DNA from 3 places in the Methylophaga sp. UBA3603 genome. Region 1 is predicted to be linked to each of the others. Evidence: predicted binding sites of a transcription regulator. Region 1 holds the regulator's gene; each other region holds the start of a gene.
The links. Region 1 encodes FNR, which switches genes on or off when oxygen is low (the NO sensors DNR and NnrR bind a similar motif). Its sites were predicted from a motif close to TTGATNTANATCAA; they were not measured.
Positions count from the first base shown of each region.

Region 2: the regulator FNR is predicted to act here: its motif matches at 1,433-1,446, upstream of B4F66_RS00340 (cytochrome-c peroxidase).
Region 3: the regulator FNR is predicted to act here: its motif matches at 4,362-4,375, upstream of ccoN (cytochrome-c oxidase, cbb3-type subunit I).

Region 1 covers NZ_DFMC01000002.1:33,822-41,076, reverse strand. Annotated here, with positions in the region: gene tatC (twin-arginine translocase subunit TatC) at 1-447, opposite strand, end outside; gene tatB (Sec-independent protein translocase protein TatB) at 437-760, opposite strand; gene tatA (Sec-independent protein translocase subunit TatA) at 766-1,011, opposite strand; gene B4F66_RS00790 (histidine triad nucleotide-binding protein) at 1,021-1,359, opposite strand; gene B4F66_RS00785 (phosphoribosyl-ATP diphosphatase) at 1,356-1,676, opposite strand; gene hisI (phosphoribosyl-AMP cyclohydrolase) at 1,673-2,056, opposite strand; gene hisF (imidazole glycerol phosphate synthase subunit HisF) at 2,053-2,826, opposite strand; gene hisA (1-(5-phosphoribosyl)-5-[(5-phosphoribosylamino)methylideneamino]imidazole-4-carboxamide isomerase) at 2,828-3,577, opposite strand; gene hisH (imidazole glycerol phosphate synthase subunit HisH) at 3,603-4,238, opposite strand; gene hisB (imidazoleglycerol-phosphate dehydratase HisB) at 4,288-4,881, opposite strand; gene B4F66_RS00755 (fumarate/nitrate reduction transcriptional regulator Fnr) at 4,979-5,728, shown strand; gene B4F66_RS00750 (OmpW/AlkL family protein) at 5,829-6,509, shown strand; gene murJ (murein biosynthesis integral membrane protein MurJ) at 6,557-7,255, opposite strand, start outside.
Region 2 covers NZ_DFMC01000001.1:80,853-88,107, forward strand. Annotated here, with positions in the region: gene B4F66_RS00335 (cysteine hydrolase family protein) at 1-290, shown strand, start outside; gene B4F66_RS00340 (cytochrome-c peroxidase) at 341-1,342, opposite strand; gene B4F66_RS00345 (pyrroloquinoline quinone-dependent dehydrogenase) at 1,528-3,279, shown strand; gene B4F66_RS00350 (sensor domain-containing diguanylate cyclase) at 3,358-4,803, shown strand; gene B4F66_RS00355 (group I truncated hemoglobin) at 4,798-5,226, opposite strand; gene B4F66_RS00360 (DUF3034 family protein) at 5,226-6,056, opposite strand; gene B4F66_RS00365 (EAL domain-containing protein) at 6,016-7,255, opposite strand, start outside.
Region 3 covers NZ_DFMC01000009.1:446,671-453,925, reverse strand. Annotated here, with positions in the region: gene ccoG (cytochrome c oxidase accessory protein CcoG) at 1-692, opposite strand, end outside; gene ccoP (cytochrome-c oxidase, cbb3-type subunit III) at 987-1,922, opposite strand; gene B4F66_RS09445 (cbb3-type cytochrome c oxidase subunit 3) at 1,915-2,124, opposite strand; gene ccoO (cytochrome-c oxidase, cbb3-type subunit II) at 2,117-2,794, opposite strand; gene ccoN (cytochrome-c oxidase, cbb3-type subunit I) at 2,805-4,226, opposite strand; gene B4F66_RS09430 (MTH938/NDUFAF3 family protein) at 4,578-4,970, opposite strand; gene B4F66_RS09425 (integration host factor subunit beta) at 4,976-5,266, opposite strand; gene rpsA (30S ribosomal protein S1) at 5,379-7,052, opposite strand; gene cmk ((d)CMP kinase) at 7,162-7,255, opposite strand, start outside.

The DNA of each region.
Region 1 (7,255 bases):
GGTCATTACAGCCACGCCCTCCGGTGCCGCTTGCGTCAAAAAACCAAACACCAGTGGGAAAACAACGTAATAGGCGAATAGTATGCCGAGAACAAACAACACTGTACTGGCGAACATCAAAGGAAAGACAATACGTCTTTCATGTTTATAGAGGCCGGGAGCAATAAACGCCCACAGTTGATATAACAAGACGGGCATCGCCAGCATAATGGCGGCCGTCAGGGTCAGTTTGAAAGGTGTCAGGAATGGTGAAGCCACTTCGGTGGCAATCATCGAGCTGGTCTCGGGTAAATGCTCCAGCAATGGGGCTGATAAAATCAGATAAAGCTCATTGGCGAACGGTAACAAACACACGGCAATGATTAACACCGCCAGAATGCCTCTCAATAATCTATCCCGAAGTTCAACCAGATGGGAAATCAGTGGTTGTTGTTCACTATTTTCCATCTTCAGCCTGCTTTTTATCTTCATCAGAATCATTATCAGTTTTAGCTGAAGGATTCTGTTTGGGTTTTACCGGTTCATCGATATCAATAACTTCATTCAGATCGGGTAAATCATCCGGTTTTTTGAACGCTTGTTTGATTTCCTCGGCCCGTAATTCTTTTGCAATGTCGTTTTTGACCGCCTGAAGTGAGGCATTGGCACGGCCAATCCATAAACCGCAGACGCGAACAACTTTAGGGAGCTTTTCCGGCCCGACAACAATTAAAGCCACTACGGCAATTAACAGTAACTCCCAAAAACCTACGTCAAACACGGCGATTAACGTTTAGTTGAGTCGTGTTCTTCGTGCTGCTGTTTTTGTTGGATTTCACTGTCATCGTCATGTTTAAGATTGCTGGAATCGTTTTTTTGTTCCTCTTCGCCATCACGGACTGAGGATTTAAAGCTGCGAATGGCACTGCCCAGATCACCGCCTAGAGAACGCAGTTTTTTAGTGCCGAAAAGCAAAATGACGATGACCAAGACGATCAATAATTGCCATACACTGATTCCGCCAAATCCCATGGTGCACTCCTAATGAAAGCCAGGCAGGTTTTTGCCGCCTAACAAATGAATATGTAAATGATCGACTTCCTGACCACCACCGGGTCCGGTATTTATAATAGTACGAAAACCCGTCGTTAGGCCTTGAGACTGAGCTAGTTCAGGAAGTTTAAGAAACATATGTGCAATTAATTCCTGATGACTCTCATCAAGCTGATCCAGCCTGGCAATATGTTGTTTTGGAATCACTAACAGGTGCACGGCAGCTTTGGGGTTAATATCGTTGAACACATAGATCAGTTCATCTTCATAAACTTTCGCGGATGGAATCTCACCGGCAATAATTTTGCAGAAAATACAATCAGTCATTTTTTGCTCCTGCTGGCTTTTTCTTCGAGGCCTGATAAGCCAAACCGACGATCCAGCTCATGTAGAACGTCATCAACATCAATATTATTATGCGCCAGTAATACCATTGAATGAAACCAAAGATCGGCTGTTTCATAGATAATTTGATCTTTATCGCCAGCTTTTCCGGCGATAACCGTTTCGGTGGCTTCTTCGCCCAGTTTTTTCAGAATTTTATCCGTGCCTGCGGCATAGAGGCTGGCAACATATGAGCTATCGGCATCTGCTTTTTTACGATCATTGAGTACCGACATCAGTTTTTGCAAGGTATCACTCATTTATATATCTCATCGGGGTTTTTTAGCACTGGCTCCGTGGTTTGCCACTCACCATTTTGCAGTTCCGTGAAAAAACAATGATGCCGACCAGTATGACAGGCGATGCCACCTATCTGTTCAACTTCAAGCAAAATGGCATCCTGATCACAGTCAATACGTATAGATTTGATGATTTGCTGATGGCCGGATTGTTCACCTTTATGCCACAGTTTTTGCCGGGATCTTGACCAATAAACAGCGTGGCCAGTTTCAGCCGTTAGCTGTAATGACTCACGGTTCATCCAGGCTAAAGTAAGTACTTGCTTAGTTGAAAACTCTTGTGTGATAACGGGAAGCAAGCCATCGTTTCCCCAATTGACCTGTTCCAGCCATGCCGTCATAAACGTACCTCAATGCCTTGTTCTGCCATTTGCTGCTTGGCTTCGCCGACAGTATGTTCACCGAAATGAAAGATGCTGGCGGCCAGTACCGCATCGGCATGACCTAATTTGATACCATCAGTCAGATCCTGCAATTTACCCACACCACCAGAGGCTATCACCGGTACCACAACCGCATCACTGACAGCTCGGGTTAGCTCTAAATCAAAACCGGATTTGGTGCCATCACGATCCATACTGGTCAGTAAAATTTCGCCAGCGCCAAGCTCAACCATTTTTTTGGCCCACTCTACGGCATCAATGCCGGTTGGTTGGCGACCACCATGGGTAAAAATTTCCCATCTTGGTGTCTGACCCTCTGCAGAAACACGTTTGGCATCAATAGCGACCACGATGCATTGCGAACCAAATTTTTCGGCAGCTTCACGAACAAAATCCGGGTTTTTAACCGCTGCAGAGTTAATACCAACTTTATCTGCGCCAGCATTCAGCATGCGACGAATATCCGCTACAGTTCGAATGCCACCACCAACCGTCAGTGGAATAAATACCTGACTGGCAACAGCTTTGACAACATCTTCCATGGTGTCACGGTTGTGATGTGTGGCAGTGATATCCAGAAAAGTCAGTTCATCTGCGCCCTGTTCATCATAACGTTTGGCAATTTCAACTGGATCGCCGGCATCACGTATATCGACAAACTGCACACCTTTTACGACACGACCGGCATCAACATCAAGACAGGGAATTATGCGTTTTGCCAGTGCCATATCAGAACTGTAACGGTGGATTCAAACGATCAGCCAGCGATTGACCTTCCGCCAGATCGATGGTGCCTTCATAGATTGCACGGCCGATAATGGCCCCCATAACACCTTCTGATTCGTAATGGCAAAGGGCCTTGATATCGTCATAGTTGCTGACACCGCCGGAAGCAATTACCGGGATATTAATGGCGCGAGCAAGGTCACGAGTGGACTCAAGATTAACACCCTGCATCATGCCGTCTCGGCTGATATCGGTGTAAATAATAGCCTCAACACCATCCTGTTCAAACTGTTGGGCAATATCGATGACATCGTGATTGGACAACTTGGACCAGCCATCGATTGCAACCTTGCCGTCTTTGGCGTCGAGACCAACAATAATATGACCCGGAAACTCGGCACAAACATCGCCAACGAAATGCGGAGCATTGATGGCTTTTGTGCCAATAATGACATAGCGAACACCAGCATCCAGGTAGGTTTGGATGGTGTCTTCATCACGAATGCCACCACCAACCTGTACATCAAGATCAGGAAATGCAGCGCAAATTCGATGAATAACATCAGCGTTAACCGGATTACCCGCAAAAGCACCGTCCAGATCCACCATGTGCAAACGTTTGGCACCGGCTTCAACCCATCTGGTTGCAACCGCCAGCGGATCTTCTGAAAATACGGTGTTATCTTCCATGCGTCCCTGACGCAATCGAACGCAGTGACCCTCTTTAAGATCAATGGCAGGGATTAATAACATAACGCTTTCTCCATCAAACAAAATGTCAGGACTGACCGTCCCAATTAATAAAATTTTTCAATAACTGTAAGCCGGCATGCTGGCTTTTTTCGGGGTGAAACTGTACTGCAAAAAGGTTTTCATGCGCCAACGCTGCTGCAAAAGGTAAAGCGTAATGACTACGACCAGAGATTTTGGTTTCATCGGCAGGCTGTACATAAAAACTATGAACAAAATAAAAGCGACTATTCTGTGGTATATCTTGCCATAAGGGGTGGACGCAGGTTTGTTCGACTTCATTCCAGCCCATGTGTGGTACTTTCAGGCCCTGCTCAACCGCTTCTTTAAAATACAGAACGTCACCTTCAATGATGTCCAATCCAGCCGAGCCTTGGTTTTCCTGACTATGCGTTAATAAAGCCTGCATACCCAGACAAATTCCCAGAAAAGGTTTTTTGCTGGCCATTTCACAGATGAGCCTGTCGAGTTCAAGTTTTTTGAGTTCCGCCATACAGTCACGAATCGCGCCGACACCCGGGAATACGATGTGATCTGCTGCCCGAATCTCTGACGGATCAGCGGTAACGAGAATTTTAGTGTGGTTATCAGCTACGGCTTCCAATGCTTTGGAGACTGAGCGTAAATTACCCATGCCGTAATCAATAACTGCAACGCAACGCATAAAACAAAGACCTGCTCTAGAATGTGAGAGTTATAAAATCGTTAACCGATTATAATGCGCCCTTGGTGGATGGCAATTGCTGTAAGGCTCGTTCATCTAATGTGACAGCCATTCGCAGGGCCCGACCGAACGCTTTAAAAATGGTTTCAGCAATATGATGCGCATTTCGGCCTTTAAGATTATCAATATGCAATGTAATACCGGCATGATTGACTAAACCCTGAAAGAATTCATAAAACAAATCAACATCAAATTCACCGATTTTGTCTCGAGTAAATGTCACATCGAATTCAAAGCCGGGTCGGCCAGATAAATCCAATACTACACGAGACAAAGCTTCATCCAGTGGGACATAGGAATGACCATAACGGACCACACCTTTTTTATCCCCCAGCGCTTTTTTTAATGCCTGACCAATTGTGATACCAACATCCTCAACGGTATGATGAGCATCAATGTGCAGATCGCCTTTGGCGTTGATTTGCAGGTCGAATAAACCGTGACGGGCAATCTGTTCCATCATGTGATCAAGGAATGGCACGCCGGTTTCGGATTGAAATTTTCCGCTTCCATCCAGATTGATGGAGACTTCAATTTGAGTTTCGAGCGTGTTACGCGCAACAGTGGCGCTACGAACGGTCATTTGCTTTCCTGAAAACTGAAATAAAAACAAATAATAACTGTTTCAGTGGCGGGTTTGAAGCGTTATCATGTCCTGTGACTTTTTTACGGATAATAAAATGACACAAGCTCGGGTGATTACGCCATTATTTGAGGACTTGGCTAAGGTTGAACATCATCATCAGCTCGCCTGTCAATCATGTGCTTTGTATCGGTTATGCCTGCCCTTGGGGCTGCATCGGGATGACCTGACCAAGCTCGATCAAATCATTAAACGCAGTGCTGGATATAAACGCCACCAGATTCTGTTTGAACCCTCCTCTACTTTTAAAACAATCTTTGTTGTTCGTTCTGGTTCGTTCAAAACCACGATCTCTGCGACGGATGGGCGCGAACAGGTCACCAGCTTTTATTTCCCCGGTGAATTTATTGGTATGGATGCAATTTACCAGCAACGTTATTTATCCACAGCCCGGGCACTTGAAGCCAGCAGTGTTTGCGAATTGCCTTATGAGCGCCTGCAGGAATTCAGTGCGACTATCCCGGAGTTGCAAAATCAATTGATGACCCGTTTGAGCAAAGAATTGTCATCGGATAAAAATTTATTGTTGTCTCTCGGCAAAAAAACCGCCCAGGAAAAGCTGATTAGTTTTTTACTGTCTCTATCACAACGTTTCAGTGAACGTGGTTACTCGTCGATGTCATTTCAATTGACCATGTCCCGTGGGGATATTGCCAACCATCTGGGATTGGCGATTGAAACGGTCAGTCGTTTATTTACCCAGTTACAGGATCAGCAGCTATTGTCGATTCAGGGCAAAGAAGTAACGATTTTAGACCTGCCAGCATTAAAACAACGCTGCGGATAGCCTGAACCGCACTTTATTGACCTGGATCAATGTTGATCTCCAGATACTCCGTATGATCTGAAATTGTGTTCCACAACAGATCATTATTCGGAGTCGTGCCATGAAAAAAATTCCCCTGATTTCCTCAATCCTGCTTGCTGCTGGTCTTGCCAGCCCTGTTTCAACCGTGATGGCTTATGAGGCCGGTGACTGGTTAATACGGGGACGTGTTATCAATGTGAATCCAAATGATAGCAGCGGCACTCTCAGCCTCAATGGTGCAGATACTGGATTTAAAGGGGTAAAAGTCGATAGCGATACGGTTCCAGAACTGGATATTACCTATATGATCAACCGCAACTGGGGAGTAGAGTTGATTTTAGGTTATTCAGAACACACGGTTACCGGTGAGAAAAGCTGGGCTGCTCTGGGTGACGTCATTGATACTAAAGTACTGCCACCCACATTGACGCTGCAATATCACTTTTTGCCAGGCTCAAATATTCGTCCTTATATCGGGGCCGGGGTGAACTACACCTACTTCTTTGATGAAGAAGTTCCGAGCAGTTCTTTACTTAGCAGTCCAGGCGATAAGGTCAAACTGGACAGCTCCTGGGGTTGGGCTGCACAAGCCGGGGTGGATATTGCCATCAATCAGGATTGGTTTATCAATATGGATGTCAAATATCTGGACATTGATACGACAGCCAGTTTCAAAAATGTACTTGGCACCAATAGCGCAAAAATTGATGCTGATATTGATCCCTTTGTTTATGGTATCGGTATAGGCCGCCGTTTCTAAATTCCTCTCTAAGGCCCTAAAAAAGCCCTCCTGATGGAGGGCTTTTTTTATTCCTGGCTTTGTGGTGTGACTAATGTTTTCAGCCTGACGCCACATAGCGTTAATACAGCAAAATAAACAATTGCAGAAGTCGTTATCAGCCCCATCAATATGCCAAACCGATGCCAGCCACTCCAGCTTATCCAATCGCCATTAATCGGCGTTACCCATAACAAGAACGCTACTAATACGATATTGGCGAGCAGCATACGGACAAAAAATAAGCCCCAGCCAGCAATGGGTTGATAGACTGCTTTTTTTCGAAGTGTGTAATACAGTAAGCCAGCATTGAGCATCGCTGATAAAGCCGTGGCTAAAGCCAGCCCCACATGGGCCAGATAAATCATCAACACAATGTTCAGTCCCATATTGCTTATCATCGCAATAATGCCGATTTTGACAGGGGTTTTGGTGTCCTGACGGGCATAAAAGCCCGGTGCAAGTACCTTGATAAAAATAAACGGCAATAAGCCCAAACCATATGCCATCAAGCTTAATGATGCCTGATGGGCATCATTTGGCGTGAATTCGCCATATTGAAACAAGGTAAGCAACAACGGTTCAGCAAGAATAATCAGGCCGATAGCAGCAGGAGTACCGATTAAAAATACCCAGCGTAACGCCCAGTCAATGGTGTGTGAAAACTCCTGCATGGAGGCTGTGGCGTGTTTCTTCGAGAGATTGGGTAATATTACAGTGGCCAGTGC
Region 2 (7,255 bases), on a different contig from region 1:
TTCCCAATGCATTTGTGCAAACTGAATTGGATCAAAGACTGAAATCACTGAATATTGAAAATATAGTGTTGGCAGGCTTTATGACACATATGTGTGTAAATTCCACCGCGCATGGCGGATTTAATCTGGGGTATAAACCTACAGTTGTGGCCAGTACGACTGCAACCCGCCCGCTTCAGGCTGCTGGTGGCAAAGTTATTTCGGCTGAACAGGTTCAGGATGGCGCGATTGCTTCAACTCGAGATTTATATGCGGCAGTAGTTGATAGGGTTTCAGACCTGTCTGATTAACAGCTCAATAGAAAAGCCCGCCAGTTATCAACTCTGGCGGGCTTTTTTACTTATTCCTTTTCAAATGGAACAGGAATCGGTGTGTCGCCAGTAGAGGGTGGCAATTGTGGTACGGCAAATTGAGGCTGGTCACCCGTCAGGGTTTTCAAAAATGCCGTTATGTTTTGAATGTCCTGTTTTTCCAGCTTCTGTCCCAGTTGCAGTCTGGCCATCACATCGACGGCATCTTCCAGTTTCCAATAGGCACCGTCATGGAAGTATGGGTAAGTCAATTCAACATTGCGTAAAGTTGGTACTTTGAATGAAAAGCGATCGGCATCTTTACCGGTCACTGCAATACGTCCTTCAGCCGGGTTTTCGGTCTGGTAGGGTTCCATAATCCCCATCTTCTGGAATGAACTGCCACCTACAGCAGCCCCGTTATGACAAGCCACACAACCGATTTCTTTAAATTTCTGATAACCGGCAATTTCAGTGTCAGTCAAGGCATTGTCACTGCCTTTAAGCCAAAGATCAAAACGGGAATTGGGAGTGACCAGGGTTTCTTCAAAAGCTGCTATGGCATTGGTAACCTGATCCAGAGTAATCTCATTACTGCCATAGATTTTATTGAATGCTGCAACGTATTGTGGAATCGAACGCAAAACATCAATGGCCAGAGAGTGGCTAAAAGCCATTTCCATCGGATTAGCAATTGGTCCGGCAGCCTGTTCCTGCAAATCGGCTGCCCGACCATCCCAGAACTGGGCCAGATTCATACTGGAATTGAGTACGGTGGGAGAGTTGATTGGTCCTTGCTGCCAATTATGACCAATGGAAGTCGGCAAGTTATCACTGCCTCCCATACTGAGATTATGACAGGAATTACAAGATATGAACCCTGAGCGGGAGAGTCTGGGGTCAAAAAAAAGTTTTTTCCCGAGTTCAACTTTGGCGGGTTCGGTAATAATAAATGGCTGTATCGGTTTGATGGGCTCATTTCTAAAATTATCTGCCAACACAAGGGATATATTTAAAAACGTTATAAGTCCTACCAGTAGTGTTTTATACATTACTTACCTCACTTATCTGATTAACAACAGATGTTGATAATTTGATTTTAGGGAGACTTATTATTTGCTGTAGGGTTATCGGGCTTTGATTTGATCTGGATCATAAGATCCAATTTACGGGATAAAAAATTCTTGTTCGATAGTAATTGTTATCATAACTAAAAATAATTAAGAGAGAGAAAACCATGCCTTTAAAACACATCTTCTGGTTGGGAGGGCTTTTAACTGTTTTATCCCTGCCAGTTTTAGCAACAGAGATTGAATGGCCGGTTTATGGTGGCGATGATCTACATCAACGGCACAGTAAGCTGGTCCAAATTAACAAAAGCAATGTTATGGAGCTGGTTGAAGCATGGGAATTTGATACCGGTGTAAATGAAACCTTTCAGGCAACACCGGTGGTTCAGAATGGCGTGATGTATGTTTCTTTGCCGTTTAACGATGTGGTCGCACTGGATGCCGCGAGTGGTCAACAATTATGGCGTTATGAGCATGATTTAGATGAAGATTATCCCATTTGCTGTGGTCCTGCCAATCGCGGTGTGGCTGTATCAAATGGTATGGTTTTTACCGGCACCATTGATGCCAGATTGATTGCATTGGATGCCAAAACAGGAGAAAAACGCTGGGATAATCGTGTTGTTGATGAAAACAGTGGTATTCAGGAAGATGTTAGTACGCTGGACGATACTGAACTGGGCAGCGTCTCCGGTACCTCGGGAGCGGGCATCAATATGGCCCCGATGATTTATCAGGATACAGTCATTATTGGCATCACCGGCGTGGGATATGGATTACATCTTGATGCTACGGATTCTGATTCACCTTTGGGCGCTGTAGTCGGTATCGCCGGGAAATATGGGCGCCGTGGTTTCATGGCAGGATATGACATCGAAACTGGTAAACAAAAATGGCAGTTTGACACCATCAAGTCTGAAAATTGGGAAGGTGATTTTGTTACCAAAACAGCTGATGGGGTGAAATTACCTCGCGATATAGCAAAAGAAAAAGCCGCTCTGGAACAGCACGGTGACGCCTGGCGTTATGGTGGTGCTTCGGCATGGAGTACGCCGGTTATTGACCCATATACTGGCATTCTGCATTTTGGTACCGGTAATCCATCACCGCAAATGGAAGGCTCATCCAGACCAGGTGATAATCTTTACAGCAGTTCATTACTGGCACTTGATGCCAACAGTGGCGATTATCGCTGGCATTACCAACAAGTCCCGCATGACAGCTGGGGTTATGATGTAGCCAGTCCGCCGGTTTTGTTTGATATTACCATTAAGGGGCAACCTACTCCCGCAATTGGTCAGGCTGGTAAAACGGGCTGGTTTTATGTACATGACAGACGTAATGGTAAGTTTCTCTATAAAAGCGAAGCCTTTGTCCCGCAAAAAAACATGTTTGAACTTCCCAGCAGTGAAGGAACGATTATTTATCCTGGTGTAATGGGCGGTGCAAACTGGTCTCCCGTTTCAGTGGATGCTCGCAGACGTTTGGTATTTATTGCCGCCATTCACTGGCCGGTGGAATATAAATTACACAAACAGGCTGCCAAGGATGGAGAAGAAGCGGTGCGTTATTCTTCGATGTCTCCTTTAAATACTCCTGAAAAACATGGTTTATTAACTGCAATTGATTTAGATAGTGGAGAAATAGTCTGGCAGGTCAAAACTGAAAATCCATTGATAGGCGGCGTTTTAAGTACAGCCAGTGGTCTGGTGTTCACCGGAGAAGGGAGCGGTGAACTGATGGCCTTTGATGCTGATTCGGGAGAAAAACGCTGGAGTGGTAAAACGGAAGCGGGCGTCAATGCGCCACCGATTACATACAGCGTTAATGGTAAACAGCATATTGCTGTTGCGGTGGGTGGCAATCGTCTGTTTGGTTTCAAAACTGGACAAAAAATCAAGGTATGGCGTTTACCCTGAAGAGTTACAGATTAATAAATCCTGATGAACGGAGTTCAGATGGCTGAATACGCTGCATATTATGGAAACGACTTATAGATGAATAGCATCCAGACCAGGATGATTCTACTTTGTGTCAGTCTGATTTTACTGACAGCTTTCGCGATGCAGCTGAGCCATGGTTGGTTTATTCATAAACATAATCAGCAGCAAATCCGTGAACAGGTGGCAAATGCTGCTTATTTTCTGCATCAGTACATCGACAGCCGGGAAACCAATTTACATTACGCCACCAGAGTCATTATTCAGGACTTTGGATTCAGAGAAGCTGTTGCCACCAATAATGTGCCAACCATTACCAGCATGCTCACTAACCATGCTGGACGCATTCAGGCAGATTTAATGTTGGTGCTCAATGATAACGGTGAGCTGATTGCAGCGAATGAGTTGGATTTTCCACTCTCTGATCTGGCCGATATCAACTGGCTGGCGGTTCATGGCATCAGTCAACAGGGTCAGTTTGTAGAAATAAATAATCGTTTGTATCGTTTATTCAGTGTACCCATAAATGCACCACATCAAGTCGCCATCAGTATTATCGCGTTTGAAATAAATGCACCTTTATTGGAAGAATTAAAGCTCAAAACCGGGTTGGATATTGTGTTTGAATCTACCCAGACAGATTTATTTTTAACGACACTGCCAATTCATAAAGCTGAGTTCGACCATCTTCTTCAAACAACTAATGAGCCTGACTTATGGTGGCAAAGATCTCAATTTTTATTGGAAGAGGTTAAGTTAAAAAACGTTAATAAACAGCCCATACAATTATTTTTGTTGGCAGATTTATCCATTTTTCATCGGGTTTTTGATCGACTGAATTATTCTCTGCTAGGTTTAACGTTATTTATTGTGATAATAAGTGTAGTGCTCAGTACTTTACTGGCCAAGCGGCTGGCAAATCCACTGTCCCATCTATACAAGGATTTGATTTATCGAGCGACCCATGATCATTTAACGACAATTCTAAATCGTCATGCTGCTATCGAACGGATCACCGAAGAGCTCGCGCGCTCAAGACGTAGCGACAAAATTTATTGTGTCGCATTATGTGACATAGATAATTTTAAAAAGATTAATGATACCTATGGTCATGCATCAGGTGACGAGGTATTACGCCGCTTTGCCAGTCGCCTGAAATCCACTTTGCGAAGCTATGATGTGTTGGGAAGATTTGGTGGTGAAGAATTCTTGGTCGCTTTGCAATTAAAACCGGAAGAGGCAACAGCATCTTTTGAAAGATTAAGATCTGTTATAGCGGATACCCCCATTCCAAGTGGTTCCCAGTTAATTCCGGTAACCATGAGTTGCGGTGTTTGTCTGCTATGGCCTGAAGAGCCTGTGCCGCCGATGGATGTGATTCTACATGCAGCCGATACGGCGTTATACAGAGCAAAAGAGCATGGACGTAATCAGGTGATTTTTACCCATGTTCCCACTTTCCCGGTTGTAGAAGCGGATATTGACGATAAAATTGAATTATAGATAGATAATGTTTTCACGCAATGGTGCCAATCGGGCAAGCAGCTGATTTTGAATGCGGTGAGGGATTCCCTCAGCCTCCATAGCATTAATCAATAAATCCACCAAGTGATTAAAATCACTTTCATTGATATTCATTCCAGTATGGATGTCCACCATATTGTCACCGGTATATTGGCATGGACCGTCTGAGATTGCACAAAAGTGTTCAATAAGATTTTCCCGAAATCGACTGACACGGGCTTCGGCAAAATAATGGAAAATTTGCTCATCCTGTCCAATTTCCCGGATGAGGTTTTCGACAATATTATTCACACCTTGCTCACCTCCCAGTTTGTTATACAAAGTGGGTTCTGATGTGCTGGCACAAGCAGTTAATGCCAAGTAGCAAGCCATAAAAAAGCTATATCGAAATTTTGTGAACATCAAAAGTAACCTGTAACAGAAAAATAAGCCCCTTTCTGGCTTTTGGCTCCGGCAATGCCACCCAAATCCAGCCAGGCTGCCGTCACACTGATAACTTTATTTGGAAACCAGGCCACAAATATGTTGGACCAGTCATCTTCTTTTAAATCAAGGTTATCGGGTTTTTGGCGATATTCAATGCCAAGGGCTAAATGGCGGCCAAATAGAATGGCTGTTGATGCTTCAAGAACAGTTTCGCGCTGATTTCCATGTGCTGCGTTACCAAAACCTAATAATCCAGTTTGATTGGCTTCTGTCGAGCGGGCCGTTACATTCCATAACCAGTTATATCCAGCAATAGCCCCAAGATGTAGTTTACTGGCAGACAGATAAATATCGGTTCCAGAATCATCATCTGCTCCCAATAGAAAGGCAACAGTGGGATCGTCAAGTTTTTTATGCTGAATTCCCAGGCTTATTTGTGGAAATCGACTATAGACAATATCTCCATAAAGTCTTGCTTTGACACCCAGTACTCTTTGCTTGATATCTAGATCTAATGTATCGACATGAAATTTTTGCTTGGCGACTGAGAATTCAATTCGGTCATAGAAAGTAGCCTGTGCACCGCATACACGTAAATCATAATCATCTACGTTTGCACCGCTACAAAATACATTGGCTGCTATTTCATCACGACTACCATAACCGGCTAATTGAGCCCAGGGAACAAAACCGCCACCACCGGTGCCTTCAATTTGGGAAATGCCCGGTGTGGCGATCAACTTGCCATCAGCAGCGTATAGCTGACTAGTGAGTAATACTGTCAGCAGAAAAAGAATAAGTCGCATTATTTTCACCTAACCAAGCAACGAGATCTTCAGCATCTCGTGGTTTACTTATTAAATAGCCTTGAACGCTATCACAACCCATTTCTTGCAAAAGAGAATAGGTCGCGGCATTTTCGACTCCTTCTGCCACCACCTTTAAACCGAGTGAATGAGCCAGAAAGATGGTTGAACGGACAATTTTCTGATCCGTTAGAGAACTATCCAGATTGCGAATAAAACTCATATCCAGCTTGAGTTCATCGACGGGGAGTATTTTTAATTTTGATAAAGATGACTGTCCTATTCCGTAATCATCTACAGCAATCATATACCCGGCATTTTTTAAGGTTTTCAGTACCTCAATACCCAGTGCTTCGTCATACATAATATCCCGCTCGGTGATCTCGATAGTGACTGAGTTTGCGGGAATATCGTAAACCGCAATTTGTTTTTCGAGAAAATGACAAAAATCCGGATGAGCCAAATCCTCTGCTGACACATTAATTGCTGCGTTCAAAGCCAACCCATTATCGCGCCATCTACGTAATTGCTTGAGTGTTTCCTGGATAACCCAGTGTGTTAATTCAACAATGAGTCCAGATTGCTCAGCCAAGCCGATAAATTTATCAGGTGCAACTCGCCCCAGGCCTGGACGATGCCAGCGAATCAGCGTTTCTACGGTATCCATTTTGCCGTTTTTAAGCTCAACCTTTGGCTGGAAGTTTAAAAATAATTCAATATTTGTCGGTTGTCTCAGCAATGCTTGTAGCGCTTCAATAAGACTTAATTCTTCAAGATGATTTTCGTCTTCACCCGGCGTATAAATATGTATGGTTGTACGATTTAGGCGGGCATGATCAGCAGCAATTCTGACTCGACGAAGCATTGTTTTACTGTCATAACCATCGGCTGGATAACAACATACACCCGCATAGAAGTGAGCACTCAAACTGATATTACCGATTTGAAAGGGCTTATCCAGGTTATCGAGCAATTCTTCAACAACCTGCCTAGGACTTTGCCCCGGCAGTAACTGAATAACGGATAGAAACTCGATTCCTTCCAGACGCGCATTGGTTTTTTCCCCAGCGGTAGCAAACTGGTTAAGACGTTGGGCCAGTACAGTGAGGCAGGCATCGGCGACTTCAGGCCCAAGTCGATCATTTATCTGTCGGAAATTTTGTATATAAGTCGCCACAACAACACATTGACCATATTTC
Region 3 (7,255 bases), on a different contig from region 1:
CGGGCATATGGGCATAGCCAGAAACAGACCTGCTCACGCATAAATCCAGCAAAGATATATGTTCCAATAGTAAACATAGCCAGGACTATCCAGGCAGCTAATGACGCCTGCAGATGAAAATAGTCATACCAGAGTTGATACGCATCGGTAAACCAGGCAGCAAAGGTAACGCCAGTCAGTAAGGCAATTGACAACCATAAAGCATGTTTCAGAACAATGCGGGAGACTTTGCTGATGGTATTCGGTGAGTTTTTAAACTTCATCGCTTTTTGAGGTGTATCACCTTCAATACGGGTTTCGATAAAGGTAAAAACATCGGTCCAGACAGTTTGAAAACAGAAATAACCACAGAATACCCGACCCGCAATACTGGTTACTGCCGCCAACAATATGGCAAAGAATAATAATGTAAGGGAAAGCATCCAGATATCTTGTGGGAAAATGGTGATATCTAAAAAGTTGAATTGACGATTGGGGATATCGAAAAGAATTGCCTGTTGGCCGTTCCAGCGTAGGTAAGGCCCAATAAAGAAAATTAACCAGACCGACATACCAAACCATTTAAGGCGTCTGAAACGACCAGACATCCGCTTTGCTACGACCTTAGTGCCACCGGCATTAACATGCCAGTCAGAGACCTCATCATAGATGTCATTAATATTGAGCTCTGCTGACTTCAGTTGTTCCGACACAGTTTGTACCTCACAGGCAACTTATCCGATGGAATTATACCACGCCAAATAATATAAGCATTTACTAATTTAGCTTTTGACGTACAAAAAAAGCCGACAAAATCGGCTTTTTTTGATTCGTCGCTCTGTCAATTATCGTTGGAACTGTCTTCCATGTTTTTAACGACCTTGTAGGCAATCACGCCAATCACAACAATTGTCAATACAAGACTTACAATCGCACCAATCGCTACAGCATCTAAACCCATATCAATCTCCTTGAATCTATCGACTCGTAATTACGTTAGCTTGAGTCTACTCTACGCCACCACCGAGTTGATGGACATAAACAGCCAGTTTTTTGATTTCAGTTTCTGAAAGCCGTTGAGTTTCATCACCTTCATAATATTCTTCAGGATCATCACCGTATTCTTCTGCTTCCAAACGTACGGCAAGCTTTTCATTCCAGGCTGGCATTACTGCAATACGAGTCTTTGGATCATTCGCAGCATTTACGCCGTGAAGAATCGTATGGCGAATTTCATCCGGTTCCCCAGAAAAGCGCCAGACTTTATCTGATAAGTTAGCCGAGCCTAATTGCTGAATGCCTTTAGCATCTGCACCATGGCATGCTACACAACCTTTTTCGTTGTAAAGTTTCCATTGCGCTTCGGTGGCTTCACCAGCCGAGTTACTCAACACGAATTCAACCAGACCATCCACTTCTTCTTCGGTTAACAGCTCAGCATGTGCTGGCATCATTCCTTGACGACCTTTGGCCAGGGTTTCAATGATCTTGTTTACCGTTCCACCGTACAACCAGTCATCATCAGCCAGGATAGGATATCCCGAACCAGGTTGAGGATATCCACCCACACCATGACAAGCGGCACAATTGTCACCATAAAGCACTTTGCTTGAACCTACTGCATAGCGTAACAGCTCATCATCTTCGAGAATTTCTTCTGCTGACATTGCAGCAATACGATCTTCAAAAGGTGCACGTTTTTCCTGAATTTTTGCCATGTCATCCTTGTATTCATTGATCTGCGTCCAGCCCAGAATACCTTCGGTGTTTCCATTCACTAATGGCAGAGAAGGATAAAGAATAAAATACACCAGCACTAACAAACCGCTCAGGTATAAAGCTATTGTCCACCAACGCGGCGGTGGATTAGTCAATTCTCTGATGCCATCCCATTCATGTCCGGTATCAGGACATTCATTTGGGTTTTTATTGTTATCAGCCATCATTTTTCTCCGAATTTATATCGTCATCTCTCAGTGGCAAGTCACGATGCGATTCAAGTTTTTCTTTGTTTTTAGGGCGTAACACCCAGAAATACATACCAAACATCAGTAAGAAAATAACAACCGTCAGAATGGTACCCACCCAATCGCTTACGGTCATTGCAGACCAGTTTGTCTTAAAATAAGACAGAAAATCACTCACGGTAATCTCTTCCTGGTTCAAATTGAATCATGGTGCCAAGCACTTGCAGATAAGCGACCAGAGCATCCATTTCAGTTTTGCCTTCTACGAATTCTGCTGCTCCCAGAATTTCTTCATCACTGTAAGGAACCCCCAGGACTTTCATTGCTTTGAGTCGCTTAACCATGCCTTCACCATCGATGGTGGATTTGTCCAGCCAAGGATATCTAGGCATAACGGATTCAGGTACAACAGAACGCGGGTCACGCAAATGCTGAATATGCCATGCATCAGAGTATTTACCACCAACACGCGCTAAATCAGGACCGGTACGCTTGGAACCCCACTGAAATGGGTGGTCATATTTGGACTCAACAGCCAATGAATAATGACCATAACGATCTTTTTCATCACGGAATGGACGTACCATTTGTGAATGACACAGATAGCAACCTTCCCGCTGATAAATGTCACGTCCAGCTAGCTCAAGTGCAGTGTATGGACGTACACCCTGCAGTTCTTCGTATTCTGGAAAAACATCATCCTCAAAAGTATTATCCAAATAGAACAATGGAACGATCTCGACAATACCACCGACTGACACTACCAACGCCGTCGCTAGCACCAGCCCCCACACATTTTGTTCTACCCACTCTTGAAAGCTAATGCGTTTATTAGATTTTTTAGCCATGCTGATACCCTCAAATATTCGCTGCAGTTGCCATTTCGGCGGACGGTTTTGCAATCGCGCGGCGAATAGTCACTGTTACGTTAAACAGCATGATGACCGCACCCAGGAAGAAAATCAGTCCACCAATTGCACGCATCGCGTAATAAGGATGCATTTGTGCTACAGACTCAACAAAGGTGTAGGCCAAATTGCCATATTCATCGTATGCACGCCACATCAGGCCTTGCATGATACCGGACACCCACATTGCAGTGATGTAAATTGCGGTACCAATAGTCGCCATCCAGAAATGCAGATTGACCAGTTTGACTGAATACATGGTTGTACCCCACATACGTTCGACCATATGGTACAAGGCACCCACAGAAACCATTGCAACCCAACCAAGTGCGCCTGAATGAACGTGACCGATAGTCCAGTCAGTGTAATGTGACAACGCATTTACGGTTTTCGAAGCCATAACCGGACCTTCGAAAGTTGACATCGCATAGAACGCCAAAGAGACAATCAGGAAACGTAAAATATAGTCTGTACGTAATTTGTCCCACGCACCGCTCAGGGTAAACATACCGTTTAACGCACCACCCCATGAAGGAATAATCATCGCAAGGGAAATGGCTGCACCCAGTGAACCGGTCCAATCTGGCAGAGCGGTATATTGAAGATGGTGAGCCCCCAACCAGACATAACCGAATACCAGCGCCCAGAAGTGGATAACTGACAGGCGGTACGAGTAAACCGGACGGTTTGCCTGTTTAGGTACGAAGTAATACATGATGCCTAGGAAACCAGCAGTCAGGAAGAAACCAACAGCGTTATGACCCCACCACCATTGAATCATCGCATCCTGAACCCCGGAGAAAATGGAATAGGATTTCCACATACTGACGGGAATAGACAGACTATTGACTACATGGAGGTAGGTAATCATGATCATCATTGCCAGGAAGAACCAGTTGGCAACATAGATATGCGAAACCTTTCGGATCGATAAGGTCATGATGAAATTGAACATGTAGGCAATCCAAACCACCGCAATTAAAATATCCAGCGGCCATTCCAGTTCAGCATATTCTTTTGATTGAGTCAGACCTAAAGGCAGAGTAATGATGGCTCCGAGAATAATCAGGTTCCAGCCCCAGAAGGTGAACCATGCCAATTTATCACTCCACAGTCTGACGCCAGAGGTGCGTTGAACAACATAAAATGCTGTCGCCATCAAAGTCGAACCACCAAACGCAAAGATAACCGTATTGGTATGTAATGGGCGTAGTCGACCAAAACTGATATACGGATTATCAAAATTCAAATCTGGCCAGGCTAACTGCGATGCAATAAATACACCCATACCCGTTCCGGCAACCAAATAGACACACGCCATATAGGCGAACCATTTGACCACTTCAAAGTTGTACTGTTGTTTCGCCTGCATAGCGATCACACCTTCTCTTTCATGAAAACTCTTTCACTGTTTCTTTATTAAGAAAACAGAACCCCATTTCATTCTGCCTAACGTTCCAGCTAATGAATTTTACCGCAAAACAACTAGGTTGATGATTTCAAATCCGTGATCCAGATCAATTTTGCTGGTTTTGCTTCTACTTTCACTGGCTTGAAGTTATCCAAATAGGAGAATTTTCCTGACTTCATCTGACGGGGTCAAGTATTAGCAAAAAAGCTATTTCAGCAGAAGCTAATAAGTAACGTAAAAACAATGATTTAATCCATATGTTTAATATGGTTATTTACTTGTTCAATTGCGGTGCATTAGTCGTCATCCGCATTAATTGTAAAAGTAAATCAATACTATTGGTTTTCTGCCTTCATTCAACAGCAAGTTATAGGTACGGCAAGCAGCGCCAAGTGACATGGTTTCCAGTGAGATCCCATACTGTGCCAGGTTGCCAGTAATTTGTAATATATTGGGAGTAATACCTTCGTTATTCACCATAATGACAACGTCAGCATTGAAGGATTTTATTATCTCAATTTGAGAATCGCTAGACTGTTCAGCGAGAGTTTGGAGATCCAGTGCATCGAATACACCTTCAGGAGATAAAACACAGTCATGTGTTATTTGTTGTGGAATTTGATTTGGAGCTTGAATCAGTAGAAAGCCGTCGCCATAACTTTTAATTACAAGAGCGTCAGTAACGGCTTCCTGACTAATTTTCATTTTTGTTAAAAACCAGCGGCATTATTAACGCGATCGCGTAATTCTTTTCCGGGTTTAAAGTGTGGTACATATTTTTCATCAAGTTTAACGGATTCACCGCTTTTTGGATTACGTCCTACTCTTGGTGGACGATGATGCAAGGTGAAACTGCCAAACCCTCTGATCTCAATACGATCACCACGTGACAGACAATCGCTCATCTGTTCAAGAATTAACTTCACCGCTAGTTCAACGTCTCGGTAATTCAATAGAGATTGTTTTTCGGATAGTATTTCTATCAAATCAGACTTGGTCATAATTTCCTAGATTCCCGGCAGTAGACTTTTGGGTTATGCCTTAAATAAAAAGGCAGCTGTATAACAAGAAAATGAGCATCCGGCCTGACCGGATGCTCACCCAATGATCAGATTAGCTGTCTTTCTGATTCATCTGTTCTTTCAGCAAATCACCTAAAGTGGTATTGCCGGAACTAACATTACTGTACTCTTTCACTGCTTCAGATTCTTCCTGATCATCCTTAGCTTTGATTGACAGAGTCAGCGTGCGATCCTTGCGAGACATTCCTGTAAATTTAGCTTCAACTTCATCACCGATATTCAGCACTTTGCTGGCATCTTCGATACGCTCACGTGCGATATCAGCTACGCGAACGTAACCTTCAACACCTTCAGCCAATTCAATCGTTGCACCTTTAGCATCAACTGCAATGACTTTACCAGTCACAACGGTGCCACGTGGGTGTTCAGACAGATAAGCTGAGAACGGATCGTCCTGCAATTGTTTGATACCCAGTGAAATCCGTTCACGTTCAGGGTCAATCGCCAATACAACAGCTTCCACTTCATCGCCTTTTTTGAAGTCACGAATTAATTCTTCGTTTTCTTCTTCCCAAGAGATGTCTGACAAGTGGATCAGGCCGTCAATGCCACCATCCAGACCAATGAAGATACCGAAATCAGTGATTGATTTGATAGCGCCGCTGACTTTATCACCTTTGTTATGAGTCATTGAGAACTCTTCCCAAGGGTTAGTCTGGCACTGTTTGATACCCAGTGAGATACGACGACGTTCAGCGTCAATATCCAGAACCATAACTTCAACTTCATCACCCAAAGTAACCAGTTTAGAAGGGTGAACGTTTTTGTTGGTCCAGTCCATTTCAGACATGTGAACCAAACCTTCAACACCATCTTCGATTTCAACAAAGCAACCGTAGTCAGCAATGTTAGTGACTTTACCCTGGATGCGGGTGCTATTTGGATAACGACGTGCGATATCTTTCCATGGATCGTCGCCCAACTGTTTCAGGCCTAGCGATACACGTTCACGTTCTTTATCAAATTTCAGAACCTGTACATCGATTTCGTCACCGATAGCGACAACTTCTGAAGGATGTTTAACACGTTTCCATGCCATATCAGTGATATGCAACAGACCGTCAATACCACCCAAGTCAACAAACGCGCCGTAATCAGTCAGGTTCTTAACGATACCTTTAACAACTTTGCCTTCTTCCAATGTTTCCAGAAGGGCTTCGCGTTCAACGCTGTTCTCAGCTTCCATAATGGCACGACGAGAAACAACGATATTGTTACGTGGGCGATCCAGCTTAATCAGTTTGAACTCAAGCTCTTTGCCTTCGAGGTGTGAAGTATCACGGATAGGACGTACATCAACAAGTGAACCCGGCAGAAACGCTCGGATGTTTTCCAGATCTACAGTGAAACCACCTTTAACCTTACCGGAAATAATACCGATAACAGTTTCATTGGCTTCAAATGCATGTTCCAATCTAATCCATGCTTCAGCGGCTTTGGCTTTTTCACGTGATAATTGTGTTGCACCAAATCCATCTTCCAGTGTTTCCAGAGAAACATCGACCAAATCACCAACAGAAACGGTGATTTCACCTTTTTCGTTCATGAACTCGGCAACTGGGATAGCGCCTTCAGATTTCAGACCTGCGTTAACCATAACAACATCAGGACCAACATTGACTACCGTACCGGTAACAATTTTGCCTGGTTGCATTGGGGTTGCGTTTAGACTCTCTTCAAAGAGATCAGCAAAGCTTTCGCTCATTATAAATATCCTTGATCCTGTTCAGATAACAGAATCGCCCGTTAGTCCTGCGATTGCAGGAAATTAACAAAAAACCTGCCTGGAACACCCAGACAAGTACCCTAATAAATCAGCCGATTAATGCACTGACTTTTTCTAAAACAGCTTCGATACCGAGTTGTGTTGAATCGAGAATAACGGCATCATCGGCAGGCCGTAGTGGC